Regions from separate parts of the Mesorhizobium sp. P2_F8 genome, predicted to be linked through region 4. Evidence: predicted binding sites of a transcription regulator. Region 4 holds the regulator's gene; each other region holds the start of a gene.
The links. The regulator PhoB, encoded in region 4, activates phosphate uptake and scavenging genes when phosphate is short. The targets are predictions, from matches to a motif close to TGTCATNNANCTGTCAT.
Positions count from the first base shown of each region.

Region 1 (5,666 bases), on a different contig from region 4:
AAAACGCGATCACGCCAGAGACCGCGGCGATCCTGATCGAACCGGTACAGGGCGAGGGCGGCATCCGCCCGGTGCCGACGCAGTCGCTGAAGCGGCTCAGGCAGTTGTGCGAACAGCACGGCCTGCTGCTGATCTACGACGAGGTCCAGTGCGGCATCGGCCGGACCGGCAAGCTGTTCGCGCATGAATGGTCCGGCGTCACGCCCGACATCATGGCGATCGCCAAGGGCATTGGCGGCGGCTTCCCGATGGGCGCCTGCCTTGCCACGGATGAGGCGGCCATTGGCATGACGTCCGGCGTGCATGGCACCACTTTCGGCGGCAACCCGCTGGCCATGGCGGTCGGCAACGCGGTGCTCGACGTGGTGCTGGAAGACGGCTTCCTCGAAGATGTCCAGCGTAAGGCGTTGCTGATGAAGCAGGGGCTGGCGGCGGTCGCCGACGAGTTTCCCGAGGTCATCGAGGACATCAGGGGCACTGGGCTGATGCTCGGTCTCAAGTGCGCCATGCCCAACACCAAGGTGAACATGGCATTGCGCGACCAGCACCTGCTGGCGGTTCCGGCCGGCGACAACGTCATTCGCCTGTTGCCGCCGCTCACTGTCACTGATGCCGAGATCCACGACGCGCTCAACCGCATCCGCGCCGGCGCCAAGGGCCTGGCGGAGGCGATCGACGCCGCCGCCGCGAAGTAATCCCGGAACCATTGCTGATGTCAGTTCGCCATTTCACCGATCTTTCCGCCGTTTCCGAAGGCGATCTGCGCTTCATGCTTGACGATGCGGTGGTGCGAAAGGCCCGTCTCAAGGCTGGCGAGCGCACCAGGCCGCTCGAAGGCAAGGTGCTGGCGATGATCTTCGACAAGCCCTCGACGCGCACCCGCGTGTCCTTCGACGTCGGCATGCGCCAGCTCGGCGGCGAAACCATCATGCTGACCGGCACCGAGATGCAGCTCGGCCGTTCCGAGACCATTGCCGACACCGCCAAGGTGCTGTCGCGCTATGTCGACGCGATCATGATCCGCACCACCTCGCATGAGCGGCTGCTCGAACTGACCGAGAACGCCACCGTTCCGGTCATCAATGGACTGACTGACGACACCCATCCCTGCCAGCTGATGGCCGATATCATGACCTTCGAGGAGCATCGCGGTCCGGTTGCCGGCAAGACCATCGCCTGGACCGGCGACGGCAACAATGTGCTGCATTCGCTGCTCGAGGCCTCGGCGCGGTTCCGCTTCAACCTCAACGTCGCCGTGCCCGAAGGCAGCGAGCCGGAGCAGAAGCATATCGACTGGTCGCAGGCGCATGGCGGCAAGCTGCACTTCACCCGCTCGCCCGAGGAAGCCGTCGACCAGGCCGACTGCGTCGTCACCGATTGCTGGGTGTCGATGGGCCAGGAGCATCGGGCCCGCGGCCACAACGTGTTCTCGCCCTACCAGGTCAATGCCAAGCTGATGGCGAAGGCCAAGCCGGAGGCGCTGTTCATGCACTGCCTGCCGGCGCACCGCGGCGAGGAAGTGACCGACGAGGTCATTGACGGGCCGCATTCGGTGGTCTTCGACGAGGCCGAGAACCGCCTCCATGCCCAGAAGGCCGTGCTCGCCTGGTGTCTCGGCGCTTGATCTCTGGGGGTGTGATGCCTATTTGCGCCGCATCACGCAAATCAAGCGCGTTTCGAAGCATGCGCCCTCCAGGGCGGCATGGCCGCGCCCTGGAGCATTGTCATGTTGGAAACCTATCAAGTGACTGAACATCACCCCAAACTCGGCGAATTCGGCTACGCCGGCGACGATCACGTCGTGCCCTTCGAGGTCGGCCCGCTCGATGTGCGCGGCCGCACCGTCCAGCTCGGACCGATGCTCGACGCCATCCTCGGCCGTCACGACTATCCCGAGCCGGTCGCCCGCCTGCTGGCGGAAGCCTGCGTGCTGACGGTGCTGCTCGGCACCTCGCTGAAGTTCGAGGGCAAGTTCATTTTGCAGACCCGCACCGACGGGCCGGTCGACATGCTGGTGGCGGATTTTTCCACGCCCTCGGCACTGCGCGCCTATGCCCGCTTCGATGCAGACCGGCTCGAGGCGCTGGTCGCGGCCGGCGAAACGTCTCAGCAGACGCTGCTCGGCAGCGGCGTGCTGGCGCTGACCATCGACCAGGGTGCTCACACGCAGCGCTATCAGGGCATCGTCCAGCTCGATGGCGAAACGCTGGAAGACGCGGCCCGCACCTATTTCCGCCAGTCGGAGCAGATTCCGACCGATATCAGGCTTTCGGTGGCCAAGCTGCTGACGCCTGGCGTCGGCGGCGCTCGCGAGCAGTGGCGTGCCGGTGGCATCCTGGCGCAGTTCCTGCCGCAGTCGCCCGAGCGCATGCGCGTTCCGGACCTGCCGGGCGGCGATGGCGATCCGCGCGAGGAGATCCACGATCCGGCCGACAATTCCTGGCAGGAGCTGCTGGCACTGCTCGGCACCATCGAGCCGACCGAACTGATCGACCCGACGATCGGCGCCGAGCGGCTGCTGTACAGGCTGTTCCACGAGCATGGCGTGCGTGTCTTCGGCGGCGTACCGGTTGCCGACCAGTGCTCATGCTCAAGGGACAAGATCCGTGGCATCCTCGAGGGCTTCTCGGCGCAGGAGATCAAGGACAGCACCGAAGACGGCGGCATCCACGTCGCCTGCGAATTCTGCTCGAAGCAATATGACTTCGATCCGGCGGAATTTGCGGCGGCCCAGTAGAGAACGCGCCTCACCGGCTGCTTGGCGGCCGGTGAGGCGAAGCTAATTCACCGTCCGCCGCGTCCCCGGCAGATCGAGCGAGAAGGCGGGGATGGCGATGTCGAACGTCTCGCCCCGCTTGTTGCGCATCGTGTAGTGCCCGACCATGATGCCGGACGGTGTCGAAAGCGGGCAACCGGACGTGTATTGATAGCTGTCGCCGGGATTGAGTTCGGGCTGGTCGCCGACGACGCCGGGACCGCGCACCTCCTCGACCCTTCCGGCGCCGTCGGTGATGTGCCAATAGCGCGACAACAGCTGCACGAACTCATCCGACTGGTTGTCGATCGTTATCTGATAGCCCCAGACATAGCGGTTCTCCGACGGGTCCGAACGGTCCTCCAGATAGAACGGCCTGACCTGCACTTCGATGTTGCGCGTCACGGCGCGGTACATAAGCGGCTCCAAAACAATCCAGGTCGAACTGTCCTCGCTCCGGGCGAGCAGGTCAACGTGCGCGTCTTGTCGCGCCCGGCCTGAAAGGCAGGTGCCGACAAAGAATGTCATTTAAGTGACACATGACAATGGTGGTGTGCACGAAGCGGGCGACTCGGCGCTCTGTCGAACTGTTGAAAACGGCCATCACGCGGGCCGTCTTTTCTGGAGTGGCCAGGTCTCGATGGAACTCACCCTCATAGCCGCCTCGCTTTCGGTAGCTCTCATCCTTTCAAACCTCGCCAGCATCCTGCTCGCCGCTTCGCGTCTGAAGCGCCACCGCACCATCGCGCCGCCGGCCGGCAAGCCGCTGCCGGTGTCGATTATCGTGCCATCGCGTGGCGTCGAGCCGTTCACGCAGGAGACGCTGGAGCGCGCCCTCTCGCTCGACTGGCCGCRCTATGAATTGGTCTTTTGCGTCGCCCATGCGGACGATCCGGTGGTCAGGCTGATCCGTGCCGCCATCGCCCGTTCTCCCAAGGTGCCGGCGCGGCTGCTGATCGGCGACGACCGTATCAGCGCCAATCCGAAACTCAACAATTGCGTCAAGGGTTGGGAGGCAGCGCGCCACGATTGGGTTGTCCTGGCCGATTCCAACGTGTTGATGCCGAGAGACTACGTGCAGCACCTGATGGCTGCATGGCGGCCCGACACCGGCCTTGTCTGCTCGACGCCGATAGGCTCGCGGCCCGCTGGCTTCTGGGCCGAGGTCGAATGCGCTTTCCTCAACACGCTGCAGGCGCGCTGGCAATATGCTGGCGAGGCGCTTGGCCTCGGCTTTGCCCAGGGCAAGAGCATGCTCTGGAACAAGCCGATGCTCGACGCCAGTGGTGGCATCCGTGCGCTCGCCGCCGAGATCGCCGAGGACGCTGCCGCGACCAAGCTGGTCAATGGCCTCGGCCTGCGCGTCAATCTCGTCGCCGCGCCCTTCGAGCAACCGCTCGGCCGGCGCACCTTTGACGAGATCTGGTCGCGTCAGGCCCGTTGGGCGCGCCTGCGCCGCGTCACCTTCCCATGGTTTTTCGCACCCGAAATCCTGACCGGGGCAGTGGTGCCGCTGGCACTCGCGCTGTTGGCGGCGGCAAGCGCCGGCGTCAGCCTCTGGGCAACCGCCATTGCCGTGCTGGCGGCCTTCTACCTTCCGGAATGCGCCCTGGCCGGGTCCAAGGGCTGGTACCTGTCATCGCGCATGGTCGCGGCGATCATGATGCGCGACCTGATCCTGCCGGCGATGTGGGCGCGCGGCTGGCTGGGTGGCGCCGTCGACTGGCGCGGCAACGCGATGACCATCACCAAGGCGGCCGAGCTGGAAGAGACGCCGTCCGGCGCCTGATAGCCAAAGGCCTTCTACTTGGCCGACTTCAGCGCCTGTTCGATGTCTTCCAGAAGATCGTCGGTATCCTCCAGGCCGACCGACAGCCTGAGCGTGCCCGGCCCGATGCCGAGTTCGGCACGCGCCTCGTCGCTCAGATTCTTGTGCGTCGTCGTCGCCGGATGGGTGATCAGGCTCTTGGCATCGCCGAGATTGTTGGAGATCAGCACGATGTCGAGCGCGTTCTGCAAGGCGAAGGCTGCCTGCTTGCCGCCCTTGACGTCTAGGCAGATCAGCGTCGAGCCGCCCGACATCTGCTTCTTGACGACGGCCGCCTGCGGGTGGTCGGCGCGGCCGGGATAGATGACGCGGGCGATTTCGGGCCGCTCGGCCAGGAAATCCGCGATCCTGCCTGCGCTTTCCGTCTGCTGGCGCACGCGCAGCGGCAGCGTCTCCAGCCCCTTCAGCAGCGTCCAGGCATTGAAAGGCGACAGGCTGGGACCGGTGTGGCGGAAATAGTCGTGCAGGTTCTCGTCGATCCACTTCTTGTCCGACAGGATGACGCCGCCGAGACAGCGGCCCTGGCCGTCAATATGCTTGGTCGCCGAGTAGACGACGATGTGCGCACCGAGCTGCAGCGGCTTCTGCTGCAGGGGCGTGGCAAAGACATTGTCGACGATCAGCCGCGCACCGATCGAATTGGCAAGCGCGGCAACCGCGGCGATATCGACCACTTCCAGCGTCGGGTTGGTCGGGCTTTCCAGGAAGAACAGCTTGGTGTTCGGCTTGACCGCTTTTTCCCAGTTGGCGATGTCGGTGCCGTCGACCAGCGTCGCCTCGATGCCATATTTCGGCGCCAGCGTCTCGACCACCCAGCGGCAGGAGCCGAACAGCGCGCGTGCTGCCACGATGTGATCGCCGGCCTTGGCGCTGCACAACAGCGAGGCCGTCACCGCGGCCATGCCGGATGCGGTGGCGCGCGCGTCCTCGGCGCCTTCGAGCGCGCACATGCGCTTTTCGAACATGTCGACGGTCGGGTTGGCGTAGCGCGAGTAGATGAATCCCGGCTCCTCGCCCTTGAAGCGGGCTTCGGCGGCCTGCGCCGTTTCGTAGACATAGCCCTGGGTCAGGTACATCGCCTCG
Region 1 covers NZ_JBFUFB010000008.1:272,698-278,363, forward strand. Annotated here, with positions in the region: gene AC1DZP_RS21370 (acetylornithine transaminase) at 1-695, shown strand, start outside; gene argF (ornithine carbamoyltransferase) at 713-1,624, shown strand; gene AC1DZP_RS21380 (Hsp33 family molecular chaperone) at 1,703-2,737, shown strand; gene apaG (Co2+/Mg2+ efflux protein ApaG) at 2,780-3,172, opposite strand; gene AC1DZP_RS21390 (ceramide glucosyltransferase) at 3,396-4,544, shown strand; gene AC1DZP_RS21395 (O-succinylhomoserine sulfhydrylase) at 4,559-5,666, opposite strand, start outside.
Region 1: AC1DZP_RS21390 (ceramide glucosyltransferase) is a predicted target of PhoB. The motif match lies at 3,278-3,294, and genes of this name have one in related genera.

Region 2 (5,666 bases), on a different contig from region 4:
GTGTCAGGCGAATACTCGATGATCAAGGCCGCCGGCGCCAATGGTTGGATCGATGGCGAGAAGGCGATGCTGGAATCCCTGCTGGCCTTCAAGCGCGCCGGGTGCGACGGCATTTTGACCTATTTCGCGCCCGAAGTGGCAACGATGCTGAAGGGATAGTTTTCTCTTCCCACCGATGGCCGGTCGCGGCGGGCAATGCCGGCGACCTCCTCGATATCCATGAACATTTTCCGGCTTCCGGACGGGAGCCCGAGCGAAGGTCGTTGGACCAATCGCCGGGGTTTGCTGCATCCATATAAACCGCTTGCATTTCGCAATCAGTTTGCTACTCCTTTGCACGATTGGTTATGGAGGAGGCTTTCATGTCCAAAGTTCGCGTCAATGCTTTCACACTGTCGCTCGACGGCTACGGAGCCGGTCCCGATCAGACTCTGCAAAATCCCCTCGGCGTCGGTGGCGAATATCTGCATAAATGGTTTGTCGACACCCGCACCTTCCGCAAGATGGTGCTCGGACAGGAGGGCGGCACCACCGACACCAACGAGGACTTTGCAGCGCGAAGCTTCGAGAATGTCGGCGCCTGGATCCTCGGCCGCAATATGTTCGGGCCGATTCGGGGCGAATGGCCTGACGATAGCTGGAAGGGCTGGTGGGGTGATAGCCCACCCTACCATGTGCCGGTTTTCGTGCTGACCCACCACGAGCGGGCGCCGATCACGATGGAGGGAGGTACTACTTTCCACTTCGTCACCGACGGCATCCATTCGGCGCTTGAACAGGCGAAGGCGGCGGCGGATGGCAGGGACGTGCGGGTTGGCGGCGGTGTCGCCACCATCCGGCAATATCTGCAGGAGAAACTGATCGACGAGATGCATCTGGCGATCTCGCCGCTGCTGCTCGGTGCGGGCGAGAATCTCTTTGCCGGCCTGGACATGCCCAAGCTTGGCTATCAGTGCAGCGAGCAGGTGGCGACAGCACTCGCCACGCATGTGATCATTAAGCGGGTTTAGGTTTCAGACGCGTAACCTACGCCGCGATCCTTCGCGTGCCCCTCTGTCCTGCCGGACATCTCCCCCACGAGAGGGGGGAGATCTGGCAACCCCAGACAGTCAATACTTCTCAGGCACGTAGAGTTCGCGCGGCAGCGTCTGGCGCTCGTATTCGGGATTGAAGACGCGTTCGGGCAGCGTGATCTCCTCGTGCGGCACCTCTTCATACGGCAACTGCTTGAGCAGATGGTCGATGCAGTTCAGCCGCGCCCGCTTCTTGTCGTTACCCTCGACGATGAACCAGGGCGCCTCGGGAATGTTGGTGCGGGCGAAGGTCTCTTCCTTGGCCTTGGTGTACTGTTCCCAGCGAACGCGCGACTGCAGGTCCATCGGCGACAGCTTCCACTGCTTCATCGGATCGTGGATGCGCATCAGGAAGCGCATCTGCTGCTCCTCGTCGGTGATCGAGAACCAGTATTTGACCACGGTGACGCCCGAGCGGACCAGCATGCGCTCGAACTCCGGCACGTCGCGGAAGAATTCTTCGACCTGATCGGGCTCTGCAAAACCCATCACCCTTTCAACACCGGAGCGGTTGTACCAGGAGCGGTCGAACAGCACGATTTCGCCGCCAGCCGGCAGATGCGGCACATAGCGCTGGAAATACCATTGCGACTTCTCGCGCTCGGTCGGTGCCGGGAGTGCGACGACGCGGCAGATGCGCGGATTGAGCCGCTGGGTGATGCGCTTGATGACGCCACCCTTGCCGGCGGAGTCGCGGCCCTCGAAGATCACCACCAGCTTCTTCTTGTGATAGGCGACCCAGGACTGCAGTTTGATCAGCTCTGACTGCAAGGTGATCAGGTCGCGAAAATACTGCATGCGATCGATCGATGGCGGATGCGAGTTCTTGTAGATCTTGGCGATCTCCATCGACAGAGCCGGCTCCGACATTTCGAGCTCATAGTCCTCGTCGAGCGTGTCGGCGAGCTCGGCCTCAAGCCAGTCCCTTGCAGGAGAATTCTGTTTTAGCTCCGTCATATCAACTGCTCCGCTTGCAAGCCCTGTCGATCCACCTCCGGCGCCCAAACCCCTGGCCTGCGTCCCGGAGTGGCAACACCTGAGCCGACTTCAATATAGGCCGGCAATGACGGTTTTATTGCAGCCTGGGGCGAGACTACCACCACTGCAAATTCCGCGAGGCATGATCGATCCATCGTCGTGGCATGGCGACAAGCGGCTCGAATTGTCCTACAAATGTGGCAGGCCCGCCCGGGCACTGCCTTTCAACAACAAATCGCGAGGATTGACATGGAATACCGCACCCTCGGCCGTTCCGGCTTGAAAGTTTCGACCCTGACCATGGGCACCATGACCTTCGGCGGTGCCGGCGCATTTTCGGCTGTCGGCAAGACCGACCTCGACGAGGCGCGCCGGATGATCGATCTTTGCATCGATGCCGGCATCAATGTGATCGACACCGCCAATGTCTATTCGAACGGTATCTCCGAAGAGATCATCGGCGAGGCGCTCGGCGGCAAGCGCAAGGGCGACGTGCTGATCGCCTCCAAGGCGCGGATGCGGATCGGCAAAGGTCCCAACGATGAAGGCCTGTCGCGTTATCACCTGATCCGCGAATGCGAGAAGAGCCTGAAGCGGTTGAAGACCGATGTCATCGACATCTACTTCCTGCACGAATGGGACGGTACGACGCCGCTCGAGGAAACCATCGCCGCGCTCGATACGCTGGTTGCCCAGGGCAAGGTCCGCTATGTCGGCTGCTCCAACTATTCCGGCTGGCAGATGATGAAGGCGCTCGGCATCAGCGACAGCCACCACCAGCCGCGCTTCGTCACCCAGCAGATCCACTACACGCTGGAAGCGCGCGAGGCGGAATATGAACTGCTGCCGATTTCTGTCGACCAGGGCCTCGGTGTGCTGGTCTGGAGCCCGCTTGCCGGCGGATTGCTGTCCGGCAAATACCGCCGCGACAGCCCGACTGCCCGCCAGCTTGCCGGCTGGTCGGAACCGCCGATCCGCGACGAGGACCGCCTCTGGCGGATCGTCGATGTTCTTGTCGAGATCGGCACGCAGCGCGGCGTGTCGGCGGCGCAGGTGGCGCTGGCCTGGCTGCTCGGCCGGCCGGCGGTCAGTTCGCTGGTGATCGGCGGCAGGACCGAAACGCAGTTCCGCGACAACATCGCCGCGGCAAGCCTGGTGCTGACCGGCGAAGAGCGAGACCGCCTAGACACGGTCAGCCGGCCACCCTTGCTCTATCCCTACTGGCACCAGCAACTGACGGCAAAGGACCGTTTTGGTCCCGCCGATCTGGTGATTGACCGCAGCGGCGTGTGACCACGGGAGGGTTGCGGCGGGGCTCGGCGGACGAAGCCCGCACTTAACCCGTGATATAGCGCCAGACCTCGGCATCAGGCTCGATCGCCGGGCTTTTTCGAGGCGACCCACAAGGCCGCCGGCGGAAAAGCGCCTGCGGAGCGATATCGCGCACGACGTTTCGCGCATAATAAAGAACCCTTGGCGTCGTTCGTTGTATGGTGGCCATGGTTTCACTTGATCAAAACGAACGCGCGGATCGCGATGCGTTGGTGCCCCGGCCCCCTACACCATTGTGCCGTGCATCTTGCAAGCCCGGGCCATCATCGACGCGAACGGCCGGGCACGATCGCTTCAGCTGTTGTGTTTGACGGCTAATGCTCCTAGGCAGGGTCAGAGCCGCAAGGCAGTGAAAAGGAGCCGATATGGCGCGACCACCAAACTACGATCAGGAACGCAAGGAACGCGACCGCCAGAAGGCGGCCAAGAAGGCTGAAAAGCTGGCGGCCAAGGTTGCCGCGCGCGAGCGTTCGAAGCCCGAAGACGAGACTGAAACCGAAACGGCAAAGTGACGGCAAAAGGCCCGCGCATGCGGGCCGTGCCTCATTCCAGATTGTCGCCTTGGATCAGGCTGGGGCCTTGTCGCTGACGAAGACGTCCACTTCGCGCGCCGCCGCAATGAAGGCGCGCCTGGCGTTCATCGCCGGCTTGTCGCCGGCCAGCGCATCGTGACAGGCCTGCAGGGCCGCGCGATGCTTGGGGCTGCGTTTTCCGGGCCAGCTGTTGAGCAGGTAATCGGAAGCCTCACGAGCCGTACGCAAGAGCTGAGTGCTCCCTGCCGTGACTGACTTGACGGTCACGGGTGTTTCAAATCGGTTGTTTTCCATCGCCGCTCTTACGCCATCGGTGTCCGCGAAGCGAGGCCGAAAGTGCACGGCGCGCCCGGACGTCGCCTTTTGCGCAGCGCGTACCGCATGCCTTAGGCGGCGATGACGGCAAAACCCCTGGCGCGAAGACCGCGCCGGTCGTTGGCGAGCGACGTCACCAGGCGGTCACGGCTGCCGACGATGTGGGCCGAAAGCAGGCGCGCGGCTTCATCGGCGTCGCCGAGGCGTGCCGCCGCCAGAATGGCGCGATGTTCGGCCCAGGCGCGAGCAAGGGCGGCCTCGTCGCGAACCTCCAGCCAGCGGGCTCGCGACAAGCGCGTCATGGCATCGCGGACCGCCCGGAACAGGAATTCGTTGCCAGACAAGCGCGCCAGCTCGATGTGGAAATCCATGCCGATACGATGCCATTCCTCGCGTGGCGTGTCGGTGTCGCAGGAGTCGAGCATCGCCTCGATCACATCGACCGCGCTGCGGTCCGCCAGGGCACATGTAAGGCGAAGGGCCGCAACCTCGACCGCCTCCCGATAGACGGCGATCTGCTCGAGCTCAGCCAGGTTGATCGGCGACACGGTCCACCCACGGCCGTCCCTGCCGACCAGGCCCTCGGTCTCGAGCCGCAGCAGCGCGGCCCTGACCGGGGTTCGCGACGCACTGAAACGGCTTTCGATCCAGCGCTCGGTCAGTTTCTCGCCGGGACCGATCTCGAGCCCGAGGATCATCTGCCGAAGCTGTTTTTCGACGCTCTGCATCTGCGACATTGTCATTCCCGCTTTTCTGACCGTTGGCTGTCGATCGGTTTTCTGGCCGCGTTTTCCGATCACGTTTGAGAGGGGCGCATTGACAGCACCCACGCTTGCGTCCATGACGGATAACATCTTGGTATCCCAAAATGGTATCCGCAGCAACCGCCAACACGGCATTGCTCGGACAGGACGCATGATATGCAGAACACGCCCCCGCCGACCGACAGCACCTACAACATCCATTGGCGGCGCAATCTGTTCGTGTGCTTTGCCGGTTCGTTCTCGACACTTATCGCCATGACGCTGCTTTTACCGTTCCTGCCGCTCTATATCGAGCAGCTCGGCGCTGAAGGCCACGCGGCGATCGTGCAATGGTCGGGGATCGCCTATGGCGCGACCTTTTTCGCGGCGGCGCTTGTGGCGCCGCTGTGGGGACGTCTCGGCGACCGCTACGGCCGCAAGGTGATGCTGGTTCGCGCCAGCTTTGGCATGGCCATATGCATGTCGCTGACCGGCATGGTGCAGACCGTCTGGCAGTTGGTGCTGCTGCGGCTGCTGATTGGCTTTGCCGGCGGTTATTCCTCGGGATCAACCATCCTGGTTGCCATGCAGACGCCCAAGGAGCGTTCGGGCTGGGCATTGGGCCTGCTGTCGGCGGGTATCACCGGTGGGGCACTGGTCGGCCCGCTGGTTGGTGGCGCCCTGCCGCCGCT
Region 2 covers NZ_JBFUFB010000015.1:27,453-33,118, reverse strand. Annotated here, with positions in the region: gene hemB (porphobilinogen synthase) at 1-159, shown strand, start outside; gene AC1DZP_RS29140 (dihydrofolate reductase family protein) at 363-1,010, shown strand; gene ppk2 (polyphosphate kinase 2) at 1,110-2,030, opposite strand; gene AC1DZP_RS29130 (aldo/keto reductase) at 2,301-3,344, shown strand; gene AC1DZP_RS29125 (hypothetical protein) at 3,749-3,895, shown strand; gene AC1DZP_RS29120 (DUF982 domain-containing protein) at 3,950-4,183, opposite strand; gene AC1DZP_RS29115 (GntR family transcriptional regulator) at 4,303-4,968, opposite strand; gene AC1DZP_RS29110 (multidrug efflux MFS transporter) at 5,152-5,666, shown strand, end outside.
Region 2: ppk2 (polyphosphate kinase 2) is a predicted target of PhoB. The motif match lies at 2,137-2,153, and genes of this name have one in related genera.

Region 3 (5,666 bases), on a different contig from region 4:
GCGAAGAAGCCGCTGGTGATCGCCGGCGGCGGTGTGCTGTATTCGCAGGCCTCGGACGAGCTGGCGAAATTCGTGCAGGGCGCCGGCATCCCGGTCTGCGAGACGCAAGGCGGCAAATCCTCGCTGCCGGACGATCATCCGCTCAACATGGCGGCGGTCGGCGTCACCGGCACCTCGGCCGCCAACCGGTTGGCGGAGGAGGCCGATGTCGTGCTGGCCATCGGCACGCGGCTGCAGGATTTCACCACCGGCTCGTGGGCGCTGTTCAAGAACTTCGGCAAGACCATCATCGGCTTGAACGTGCAGCCTTTCGATGCCGGCAAGCACCGGGCGCTGCCGCTGGTCGCTGATGCGGCCGAGGGGCTGGCCGAACTCGGCGCGGCGCTGAAGGGCTGGAAAGCGCCGGCAAGCTGGACCGACAATGCGGCCGCCGGCAAGAAGGCCTGGCAGGTGGAGGCGGCCAAGGTGACGGCGTCAACCAATGCCGCCTATCCTTCGGACGCGCAGGTGATCGGCGCCGTGCAGCGCGCGATGGGCTCTGGCGTAACCCTGCTGCATGCAGCCGGCGGTCTGCCCGGCGAACTGCACAAGCTGTGGCAAGCTGGCGCGCCCGGCTCCTACCACGCCGAATACGGCTTCTCGACCATGGGCTACGAGATTGCCGGCGGGCTTGGCACCAAGATGGCGAAGCCCGACGAGGAGATCGTCGTCATGATCGGCGACGGCTCCTATCTGATGCTGAATTCCGAAATCGCCACCTCGGTGATGCTCGGCCTCAAGCTGACCGTCGTGCTTCTCGACAACCGCGGCTATGGCTGCATCAACCGGCTGCAGATGGCGACCGGCGGCGCCAACTTCAACAATCTCCTGAAGGACTCGCGCCACGAAATCCTGCCCGATATCGACTTCGCCGCGCATGCAGCGAGCATGGGGGCGATTGCCGAGAAAGTGCCATCGATCGCCGGGCTGGAAAACGCCCTGGAAAAGGCAAGGAAGAACAACCGCACCACCGTGCTGGTCATCGACACCGATCCGCTGGTTTCGACCGATGCCGGCGGCCATTGGTGGGATGTTGCGGTGCCGGAAGTCTCGGCGCGTGCCCAAGTGAACGCAGCGCGCAAGGCCTATGACGAAAAACGGCAGATGCAGACCATTGGCGATTGATGCCAACGCCGGCAAATCCCACCTTTCCCCTTGCGGGGAGGGTGGGCACGAACTGAAAACTGGAGTGACGACTTGAAAGCCAAACTGGGCATGTCCCCCATTGCGTGGTGGAACGACGATCTTGCGGAACTCAGCGATGATGTGTCGCTGGAGGAGTGTTTGCGCCAGTCGCGCTCGGCCGGTTTCACCGGCATGGAGATGGGCCGGCGGTTTCCCAATGATCCCGATATCATGCTGCCGATCCTGAAGGCGGCCGACGTGACGCTGTGCGGCGGCTGGTTTTCCGGGACGCTGGTCGATGAGGACATCGGCAAGAACAAGGATCGCATCCAGCCGATGATCGATCTGTTCAAGGCGGTGAACGCGCCTTGCATCGTCTATGGCGAGGTCGGCCGCTCGATCCAGGGCGACCGCTCGAAACCGCTCGCAACCAAGCCGAAGCTCTCGGACGACGAGATGAAGGCCTATGCGAAACGGCTCACCGAATTTGGCGAATGGTGCGCCGAACAGGGCATGCCGCTTTCCTATCACCATCACATGGCGGCGGTCGTCGAGACTGAGCCGGAGCTCGATACCTTCATGAAGTATTCCGGAGCCGGCATTCCGCTGCTGCTCGATGCAGGGCACCTGGCCTTTGCCGGTGGCGACGTCCTGCGCGCCATCGACAACCACTATGCGCGCATCAGCCATGTGCATGTGAAGGACGTGCGCATGGGCGTGATCGACAAGCTCGACCGCACCAAGCAATCCTTCCTCGACGCCGTCGCGCTCGGGGCCTTCACGGTGCCGGGTGACGGCTCGCTGGATTTCGGCGCCATCGTGCAGCGGTTTGCGGACCATGGTTACGAGGGCTGGTTCGTGGTCGAGGCCGAGCAGGATCCGAAGAAGAACCCGCCGCTCAAGATGGCTGAGGTGGGCCACAAGGAATTGATGCGGGTGATGACGGCGGCCGGCTACGCCGTCGAGACGCAGGGCTTTCCCAATGCCTAGGGCTTCCCCAATGCCTGACGCGCTGGTTCTCGGCGAAGCCGGGTTGCTGTAGGTTGGCCGGATGAAAGATTACGAGCATCCGTTTTTCCGGCCTTTGTGGCGGCGCGTCGCCGTTGTCGCGGTCTGCGTCATCTGGTCGATCATCGAATTCGCCACCGGCACGCCGTTCTGGGGCGTGATCGCGCTCGGCTTCGCCGGTTACGCCGTGTGGCAGTTCTTCTATCTCTACAAGCCGGCCGACGAGAGGCCGGCCGACGAGAGCAAGACAACGGCCGAGGCCGAACCGAAGGAGTAACCGGATGTCGAAACTGCTGGTGAAGGCCGACAAGGGCCATGGCCGCGTCGCCCATGTGACGCCGAAAACCGCCGGCTGGACCTATGTCGGTTTCGACCTCCATCGGCTCAAGCCCGGCGAGAGCGCTGCCGGAAAAACGGACGATCGCGAGGTCTGCCTGGTGTTTGTCACCGGCAAGGGCAAAGCGACAGCCGGCGGCAAGGACCTCGGACTGCTTGGCGAGCGCATGTCGCCCTTCGAGGGCAAACCGTGGTCGGTCTATGTACCCGAGGGTTCCGACTGGTCGGTTGCGGCAGACACAGAGCTGGAACTCGCGGTATGCTCGGCACCGGGCCTCGGCGGCGGCCTGCCGGTGCGTGTGATCAGACCAGAGGATCTCGGCCAAGAGGTGCGCGGCAAGGGCACCAACACGCGCTACGTCACCAACGTCCTGCCGGAAGGCAAGCCGGCCGATTCATTGCTGGTGGTCGAGGTCATCACGCCCGGCGGCCACACGTCGAGCTACCCGCCGCACAAGCACGACCAGGACAATCTGCCGGCCGAATCCTATCTCGAGGAAACCTACTATCATCGCCTCAACCCGCCGCAGGGCTTTGCCTTCCAGCGCGTCTACACCGACGCCGACAAGAACGGTCATCGCGCGCTGGACGAAGCCATTGCGATCGAGGATGGCGATGTCGTGCTGGTGCCCAAGGGCTATCATCCCTGCGCCGCTTGCCATGGCTACGACCTCTACTATCTCAACGTGATGGCCGGGCCGAAGCGGACGTGGAAATTCCACAACGCGCCCGAGCACGAATGGTTGATGAAAGCCTAACCGGTCGCACGTTTTGGGTGAAGCTGTTGGTCCAGCTTGGGAAAATCGTCGGCTAAGAACCTGCAGCGTCGATTTGCCTTCGAAAACCCATCAAGGCTTCGTCAATCCGTCATGGAAATCGCCTATGGCAGCGGGGCCAGTGCATGTCGCCCAAAAGTGAGCAGCGGTTTTGGGATTACGACATGCGAAAAACCAAGACTTAAAGCGCGTCGCAGCATTTCTTCAAACGCGGCGCGCTTTAACGAGGACTTCTTCTCATGCGCTACGCCATCTATTTCACTCCCCGGCAGGACGAGCCGCTGGCGCGGATCGCCGCCAACTGGCTGGGCCGCGACCCGTTCGGTGGCGCGACAAGGCCGGTGGAGACGGTGGCCGATCTGTCGGCGGCGGAAGTTGCCTTCCACACCGCTTCGGCGCGGCGCTACGGTTTTCACGCGACGCTGAAAGCCCCCTTCCGGCTGGCTGCCAACGAGACGGAGACCTCGCTGCGCGCGGCACTCGACCATTTTGCCGAGGCAACGCCGGTGGTGACGATCCCGCGCCTTGTCGTCAGCCAGATCGATAGCTTCTTTGCGCTGGTGCCGGAAGGACCGCTGCCTCCGCTCAACCGCTTTGCCGATGACGTGGTGCTCGGTTTCGACCGGTTTCGCGCACCGTTGACAGAGGCGGAGATCGAACGGCGCAGCCCGGACTCGCTGAAGCCGGCCCAATTCCGCAATCTGTGCCAGTGGGGCTATCCCTATGTCTTCGAGACCTTCCGCTTCCACATGACGCTGTCCGGCCGGGCGGGGCCACAGGAAAGCCCTCGTCTTCGTGCAGCAATCGACAGCCTGTTCGCGGAGGTGCTGCAACAGCCGGTGCTGGTGGATGCGTTGACGCTGTTTGTCGAAACCGAACCGGGCGCACCGTTCATGGTGCTCTCCCATCACGCGCTCGGGCGCCGCCCTGCCAGAAAAACCGCCTGAACAACCCAGCCGGAATAAACAAGGACTGCCTGAAATGACCGCCGAAACTGTTCTTACCAACGCGCGCATCGTGCTTGCCGACGAGATCGTCGAGGGTTCGCTGGTGCTGCGCGACGGCTTTATCGCCGGCATCGATGCTGGCACCGGCCACACCGGCGGGAACAATGCCGGCGAGGACATGGGCGGCGACTACATCATTCCCGGGCTGGTCGAACTCCACACCGACCATCTCGAAGGCCACTACGCGCCGCGGCCGAAGGTGCGCTGGAACCCGATCGCCGCCGTGCTCGCCCATGACGCGCAAGTGGCGACGGCCGGCATCACCACCGTGCTCGATGCCTTGCGCGTCGGCATGGACGAGGACGCCGACCTGACATCGGACGACATCCGCAAGCTGGCCGACGCGATCGAGGACAGTGTCCAGCAGGATCGTCTGCGGGCCGACCATTTCATCCATCTGCGCTGCGAGGTTTCGGCGCCGGACTGCCTTAAGGCCTTCGCCAATTTCGACGGCGACGAGCGGGTCAAGCTGGCATCGCTGATGGACCACGCGCCCGGCCAGCGCCAGTTCGTCAACCTCGAAACCTATGCCTATTACTACCAGCGCAAGCTGAAATTGACCGACCGCGACTTCAAGCTGTTCTGCGAAAAACGGATGGCGGAATCGGCCCGGAATTCGGGACCGAACCGTGTCCATATCGCCGCCGCCTGCCACGAGCGCGGCATCGTTCTGGCAAGCCACGACGATGCCACGACAGGCCATGTCGACGAGGCGATCGAACAGGGCGTGCGCGTCGCCGAGTTCCCGACCACGGAGGAAGCCGCCAGGGCCTCGAAACAGGCAGGGCTCGGCGTCTTGATGGGTGCGCCCAACGTGATGCGCGGTGCTTCGCATTCGGGCAATGTCTCGGCCCGCACGCTGGCCGGCGACGGGCTGCTCGACATCTTGTCGTCCGACTACATTCCTTTCAGCCTGATCCAGTCGGCGTTCTTCCTGGGCGACGTTGTCGAAGGCATTTCCCTGCCGCAGGCGGTCGCCATGGTCTCGAAGAACCCGGCCGAAGCGGTCGGCCTGACCGACCGCGGCATCATCGAGCAGGGCCGCCGCGCCGATCTGGTGCGCGTGCGTGTCGACGATCATGTCCCGGTCGTGCGCACGGTCTGGCGGCAGGGACGCCGGGTCGCATGATGGTCTCGGCCTTGATCGAGCGCGAATTGTCCGCCGAGAGGTTTCCGATTCGCGATGGCGTCTTCGTCGCCGTCGTCGGCCCGAGCGGCGCCGGCAAGGACACGGTGATCGGCTACGCCCGAGCCCGCTTTGCCGACGAGACCCGGCTGGAGTTCGTTCGCCGCGTCATCACCAGGCCGAGCGATGCCGCGAGCGAGGATCACGACACGCTGGCCGACGCGGCCTTCGTCGAAGCCGAAGCGGATG
Region 3 covers NZ_JBFUFB010000004.1:297,327-302,992, forward strand. Annotated here, with positions in the region: gene iolD (3D-(3,5/4)-trihydroxycyclohexane-1,2-dione acylhydrolase (decyclizing)) at 1-1,164, shown strand, start outside; gene iolE (myo-inosose-2 dehydratase) at 1,237-2,154, shown strand; gene AC1DZP_RS12225 (DUF3329 domain-containing protein) at 2,216-2,449, shown strand; gene iolB (5-deoxy-glucuronate isomerase) at 2,454-3,266, shown strand; gene AC1DZP_RS12235 (DUF1045 domain-containing protein) at 3,524-4,231, shown strand; gene AC1DZP_RS12240 (alpha-D-ribose 1-methylphosphonate 5-triphosphate diphosphatase) at 4,266-5,420, shown strand; gene phnN (phosphonate metabolism protein/1,5-bisphosphokinase (PRPP-forming) PhnN) at 5,417-5,666, shown strand, end outside.
Region 3: AC1DZP_RS12235 (DUF1045 domain-containing protein) is a predicted target of PhoB. The motif match lies at 3,363-3,379, and genes of this name have one in related genera.

Region 4 (5,666 bases):
AATACGGACGCTTTTCGAAGCTCACCACCGTGGTGCGCTTCATCAACGACATCCTTTTGTCGGCGCCCTCGATCATCATCGGCCTGTTCGTCTATGAACTGATGGTCCGGCCGATGGGGCATTTCTCGGCGATCGCCGGCGCCGTCGCGCTTGCCATCCTGGTCATCCCGGTCGTCGTGCGCACCACCGAGGACATGCTCAACCTGGTGCCGAACGCGTTGCGCGAGGCCGGCACCGCGATCGGCGCGCCGCGCTGGGTGGTCATCAAGTCGGTCGCTTACCGCGCCGCCCTTTCCGGCATCGTTACCGGCATATTGCTGTCGATCGCCCGTATCTCCGGCGAGACGGCGCCACTGCTCTTTACGGCGCTCAACAATCAGTTCTGGTCGAGCAATCTCAACGCGCCGATGGCCAGCCTGCCTGTGACCATCTTCCAGTTCGCTCTCAGCCCTTACGAGGAATGGCAGCAACTGGCCTGGACCGGTGCACTCATCATCACATTGACGGTTCTCGCGCTCAGCATCTTTGCTCGCAGCCTGACCGGACGCAGAGAGGACAAATGAGCCAGATGTTGTCTCCAGACATGACGATCGCCGCCGAGGCAATTGCCGGCAAGGCCAAGATCGAGGTCAAGAACCTCAACTTCTACTACGGCCAGAGCAAGGCGCTGAAGGACATCACGTTGTCGCTGCCCGAGCGCAGCGTCACCGCCTTCATCGGACCTTCGGGCTGCGGGAAGTCGACGCTGCTGCGCGTCTTCAACCGCATCTACGAGCTCTATCCCAAGCAGACGGCCGAGGGCCAGGTGCTGCTCGACGGCCAGAACGTTCTCGACCGCTCGCAGGACCTCAACCTGCTGCGGACCAAGATCGGCATGGTGTTCCAGAAGCCGACTCCGTTCCCGATGTCGATCTATGAGAACATCGCCTTCGGCGTCAGGCTCTACGAGAAGATCAGCAAGTCCGAGATGGATGGCCGTGTCGAGCAGGCGCTGAAGCGCGCCGCACTGTGGACCGAGGTCAAGGACAAGCTCAACGCCAGCGGCCTCAGCCTCTCCGGCGGCCAGCAGCAGCGACTCTGCATCGCCCGCACCGTGGCGGTGAAGCCGGAAGTCATCCTGCTCGACGAGCCGGCCTCGGCGCTTGACCCGCTGTCGACCGCCAAGATCGAAGAGCTGATCGACGAGTTGCAAGCCGACTACACGATCGTCATCGTCACCCACAACATGCAGCAGGCGGCGCGCGTGTCGAAGCAGACCGCCTTCATGTATCTGGGCGAACTGGTCGAGTTCGACCGCACCGAGAAGATCTTCACGTCGCCCCGCGAGAAGCGCACGCAGGACTACATCACCGGCCGCTTCGGCTGAGCTCAGGCATACGAGGACTAAGATCATGGGCGAACACACAGTCGCTTCTTTCGACGAGGATCTCGGACAGATCAGCAGGCTGATCCGCGACATGGGCGACCTCGCCGGCTCGATGGTCGGCGGCGCCACCAAGGCGCTGCTGAATTCCGACAACGCCCTGGCGCAGCGCGTCGTCTCCGACGATGCGATCATGGACGCGCGCCAGCGCGAGCTCGACGACCGCGCCATCACACTGATCGCCAAGCGTCAGCCGATGGCCGACGATCTGCGTCATGTCGTCGGTTCGATCCGCATGGCCGGCGACCTCGAGCGTATTGGCGACCTTGCCAAGAACATCGCCAAGCGCGTCGGCACCGTCGGCCTCAGTGTCACCCCGCGCGACCTGTCGCACTCCATCGACGCAATGGCGCAGCTGGTGCTGATCCAGGTACAGGGCGTCATCGAGGAATATACGGCGCGCGACGCGGCGGCGCTGGCGAAGCTGCGCGCCGACGACGAGCGCATCGACGTCAAATACACCTCCGTGTTCCGCGAACTCCTGACCTACATGATGGAAGACCCGCGCAACATCACCGCCTGCACGCATCTTTTGTTCTGCGCCAAGAACCTCGAACGCATCGGCGATCACGTCACCAACATCGCGGAAAATGCGTACTATGTTTTGACCGGCACGCAGCTGCCCGCCAATCGTCCGAAGCAGGACGAGACGGCAATGTCCGCGCCGGCGGCATGACGGCAGGGGTGACCAGTCGATGATCGCGCCACGCATCATGGTGGTGGAGGACGAGGAGCCGCTAGGTGTGCTGCTCCGTTACAATCTGGAGTCCGAGGGTTACCAGGTCGAGGTGGTGACGCGCGGCGACGAGGCCGAGATCCGCCTGCAGGAGAACGTCCCCGACCTTCTGGTGCTGGACTGGATGGTGCCAGCAGTGTCCGGAATCGAACTCTGCCGCCGGCTAAGGATGCGTCCCGAGACCGAGCGGCTGCCGATCATCATGCTGACCGCGCGTGGCGAGGAAAGCGATCGTGTGCGGGGCCTCTCGACAGGCGCCGACGATTATCTGGTCAAGCCGTTCTCGACGCCGGAGTTCATGGCCAGGGTCAAGGCGCTGCTGCGCCGCGCCAAGCCGGAAGTGCTGTCCAGCGTGCTCAAGGTCGGCGACATCGTGCTCGATCGTGAATCGCACAGGGTCTATCGCAAGAAGAGCGAGATCCGGCTCGGACCGACCGAATTCCGCCTGCTCGAATTCATGATGCGCCATCCCGGCCGTGTGTTCTCGCGCAGCCAACTGCTCGACAATGTCTGGGGCGAGACGATCTACATCGACGAACGCACGGTCGACGTGCATGTCGGCCGGCTGCGCAAGGCGGTCAACAATGGCCGCATGCCCGATGTCATCCGCACCATCCGCGGGGCTGGTTACGCAATCCGGGAAGATTAGGGATATGCTGATATTCAGGTGATGCCGGGCCTGCGAACGGCAGTTTCCTGCGCTTCCGGTACTCACGGATCCAAATGTCCGCTCCGCTCCGGTTCTTGGAACCCGCCATTCTCGACTCGGCCTAACCTGAATCTCAACACATCCAGGCGCGCCATTCACGCGACGTTCTTGCCGCCGAGGCCGGACCTCGCCTGCGTGCCGGGCGCGAAAATCTCCTGGTCGACAAAGGTCAATGCCCGCGTGGCGCAGCCTTCGCGGATCAGTGGAAGTTCGTTCGGTTCGGTGTCGAAAGAAATCGATTGCGAATGCTGGCCGCCGGCGGTCTGGGCAATCGCCTCGCGCAATGCCGGCTCGATCAGGTCGAAGGCGGCGGCGCTGACGCCGACCATGGCGACGGGCGCCGGGTCGATCAGCGCGAACAGGCTGCCGAGACCGTAGCCGAGTGCCTCGCCGGCCTTGCGATAGGCCTCGCGCTCGGGTCCATCCCTCTCGCGGGCCGCGGTCGCCAGCGCGCGCATGTCGGCATCACTGACATCGGCGACCGGTTCCGCGTCCTCACTCATCTGCCTTGCGTTGCGCCAGATGGCGTAGTTGCCGGCATAGGCCTCGACGCAACCGCGCCGCCCGCAGCGGCACAGCGCGCCGTGTGGCCGATGGATCATATGGCCGAACTCGCCGCCCGAGGAATGAGTGCCGGTGAACAGCTCGCCCTTCAGCACCAGACCCATGCCGATGCCGTGCGACAACAGGATGGCGATGAAGTCGTCGCGGTAGCGATCAGGGTCGCGCCAGCGCAACGCTATCGCCATCATATTGCAGTCGTTCTCCATGGTGGCAGGGATGCCGAACTCGTCCTCGAGTATGTCGGCGAAGGCGATATCGGTGTGCGGCGTGATCGGCGACCACAGCATGGCGCGGGCACGTGTGTCGGTGATGCCCTGGATCGCCAGCGCGATGCGGGCGACACTGCGGACGTCGAGGTCGGGGTCTTCGAGACGACGCCGTACGATGGCAACGCATTCACCGACCAGCGCGTCGCGCGACATGGTCAGCGTGTCCAGCCGGCGCTGTTCCTCGGCGATCACCTGGCCGGCATAGTCGATGACGGCGACCGAGAGGAAGTTCAGTGACAGCACCACGGTCATCACCGCCGCCGCTTCCGGATTGAGGCCGAGGCCGACCTGCGGCCGGCCGCGTTTGAGCGAGCCGGCCTCGCTCGGCTTGCTCTCAGTCAGGATGCCTTCGCCGATGAGGTCGGAGGAGATCGCCGATATGGTCGAATGGCTGAGGCCCGTGGTCGCGGCGATCTCGGTGCGGGACGGCTGTCCGGCGCGGCGCACGGCCGCAATCACCATCGCCCGGTTGCGGCGGCGCAGATCGTCGTGGCGGATTCCGACCGACATGCTTTTTCACATCCTCCCGGTCGCTGCAGCCTTTCGTGCCTCCCGAAGGCCATCAGCGAAGCCTGAAAGCGCGACGCGCTTCAGGCACTTGTTTCTGCGCGTGTCGTTGCCCCAAAACCGCTGCGCACTTTTGGGGCGACATGCGCCAAGCCAAATTCTGGCAGAACCCCACCATCATGTCATTATTTATTCCGGAGCTCGAAAAAAACTCGAAGAGACGTCAAAATCCATCAGAATCGATGTTGACAGCGTTCGGGCGTTGGATCACTATTTTTTCGAGGCTCGAAAAAATAGAGCCTCTGTGCCGGCCTACGGGTCAGTTTGGTCGCGCCATACGCGGCGCAGGGAGGATATTATGAAAAAATTCACAGCCGCCATCCTGGCGGGTGTCGCCATGTCGCTGACGCTGGTGTCGGTCGCGCAGGCGAAGGACAAGGTCATCGGCGTTTCGTGGTCCAACTTCCAGGAAGAGCGCTGGAAGACCGACGAAGCGGCGATGAAGAAGGCCATCGAGGCGGCTGGTGACAAATACATTTCCGCTGATGCGCAGTCCAATCCGGGCAAGCAGCTCACCGACGTCGAGAGCCTGATTTCGCAGGGCGCCAACGCGCTGATCATCCTGGCGCAGGATGCCTCGGCCATCGGCCCGGCGGTGCAGAAGGCATTGGACGAAGGCATTCCGGTCGTCGGCTATGACCGGCTGATCGAGAACAAGAACGTGTTCTACCTGACCTTCGACAACAAGGAAGTCGGCCGCATGCAGGCCCGCGAAGTGTTCAAGGTCAAGCCGGAAGGCAACTACGTCTTCATCAAGGGCTCGGGCGCCGATCCGAATGCCGATTTCCTGTTCGCCGGCTCCATGGAAGTGCTCAAGGCAGCCATCGACAGCGGCAAGATCAAGAATGTCGGCGAAGCCTATACGGATGGCTGGCTGCCCGCCAATGCCCAGAAGAACATGGAACAGTTCCTCACCGCCAACGACAACAAGGTCGATGCCGTGGTGGCAGCCAATGACGGCACCGCCGGCGGCGTCGTCGCCGCGCTGACGGCGCAAGGGCTGGCAGGATCGGTTCCGGTGTCCGGCCAGGACGGCGACCATGCCGCACTGAACCGCGTCGCACTCGGCACACAGACCGTGTCGGTGTGGAAGGACGCACGCGAACTCGGCAAGAACGCCGCCGAGATCGCCTCGCAGCTGGCCGCTGGCACTGCCCTGGACAAGATCCCGAACGCCGTGAAGTTCACCACGCCCGGCGGCAACGAGACCAACTCGCTGTTCCTGACCCCGATCGCGATCACCAAGGACAATCTCAACGTCGTCATCGACGCCGGCTGGATCAAGAAGGACGAAGTCTGTGCAGGCGTCGCCGCCGGCACCGTCGCGGCCTGCAACTAAAACCGAACGGGATCCCGGTTCGATCTCAGCGCCGCGGCCCCTGGGCCGCGGCGTTTCTC
Region 4 covers NZ_JBFUFB010000001.1:350,881-356,546, reverse strand. Annotated here, with positions in the region: gene pstA (phosphate ABC transporter permease PstA) at 1-563, shown strand, start outside; gene pstB (phosphate ABC transporter ATP-binding protein PstB) at 560-1,366, shown strand; gene phoU (phosphate signaling complex protein PhoU) at 1,392-2,099, shown strand; gene phoB (phosphate regulon transcriptional regulator PhoB) at 2,119-2,808, shown strand; gene AC1DZP_RS01665 (ROK family protein) at 2,964-4,211, opposite strand; gene xylF (D-xylose ABC transporter substrate-binding protein) at 4,567-5,607, shown strand.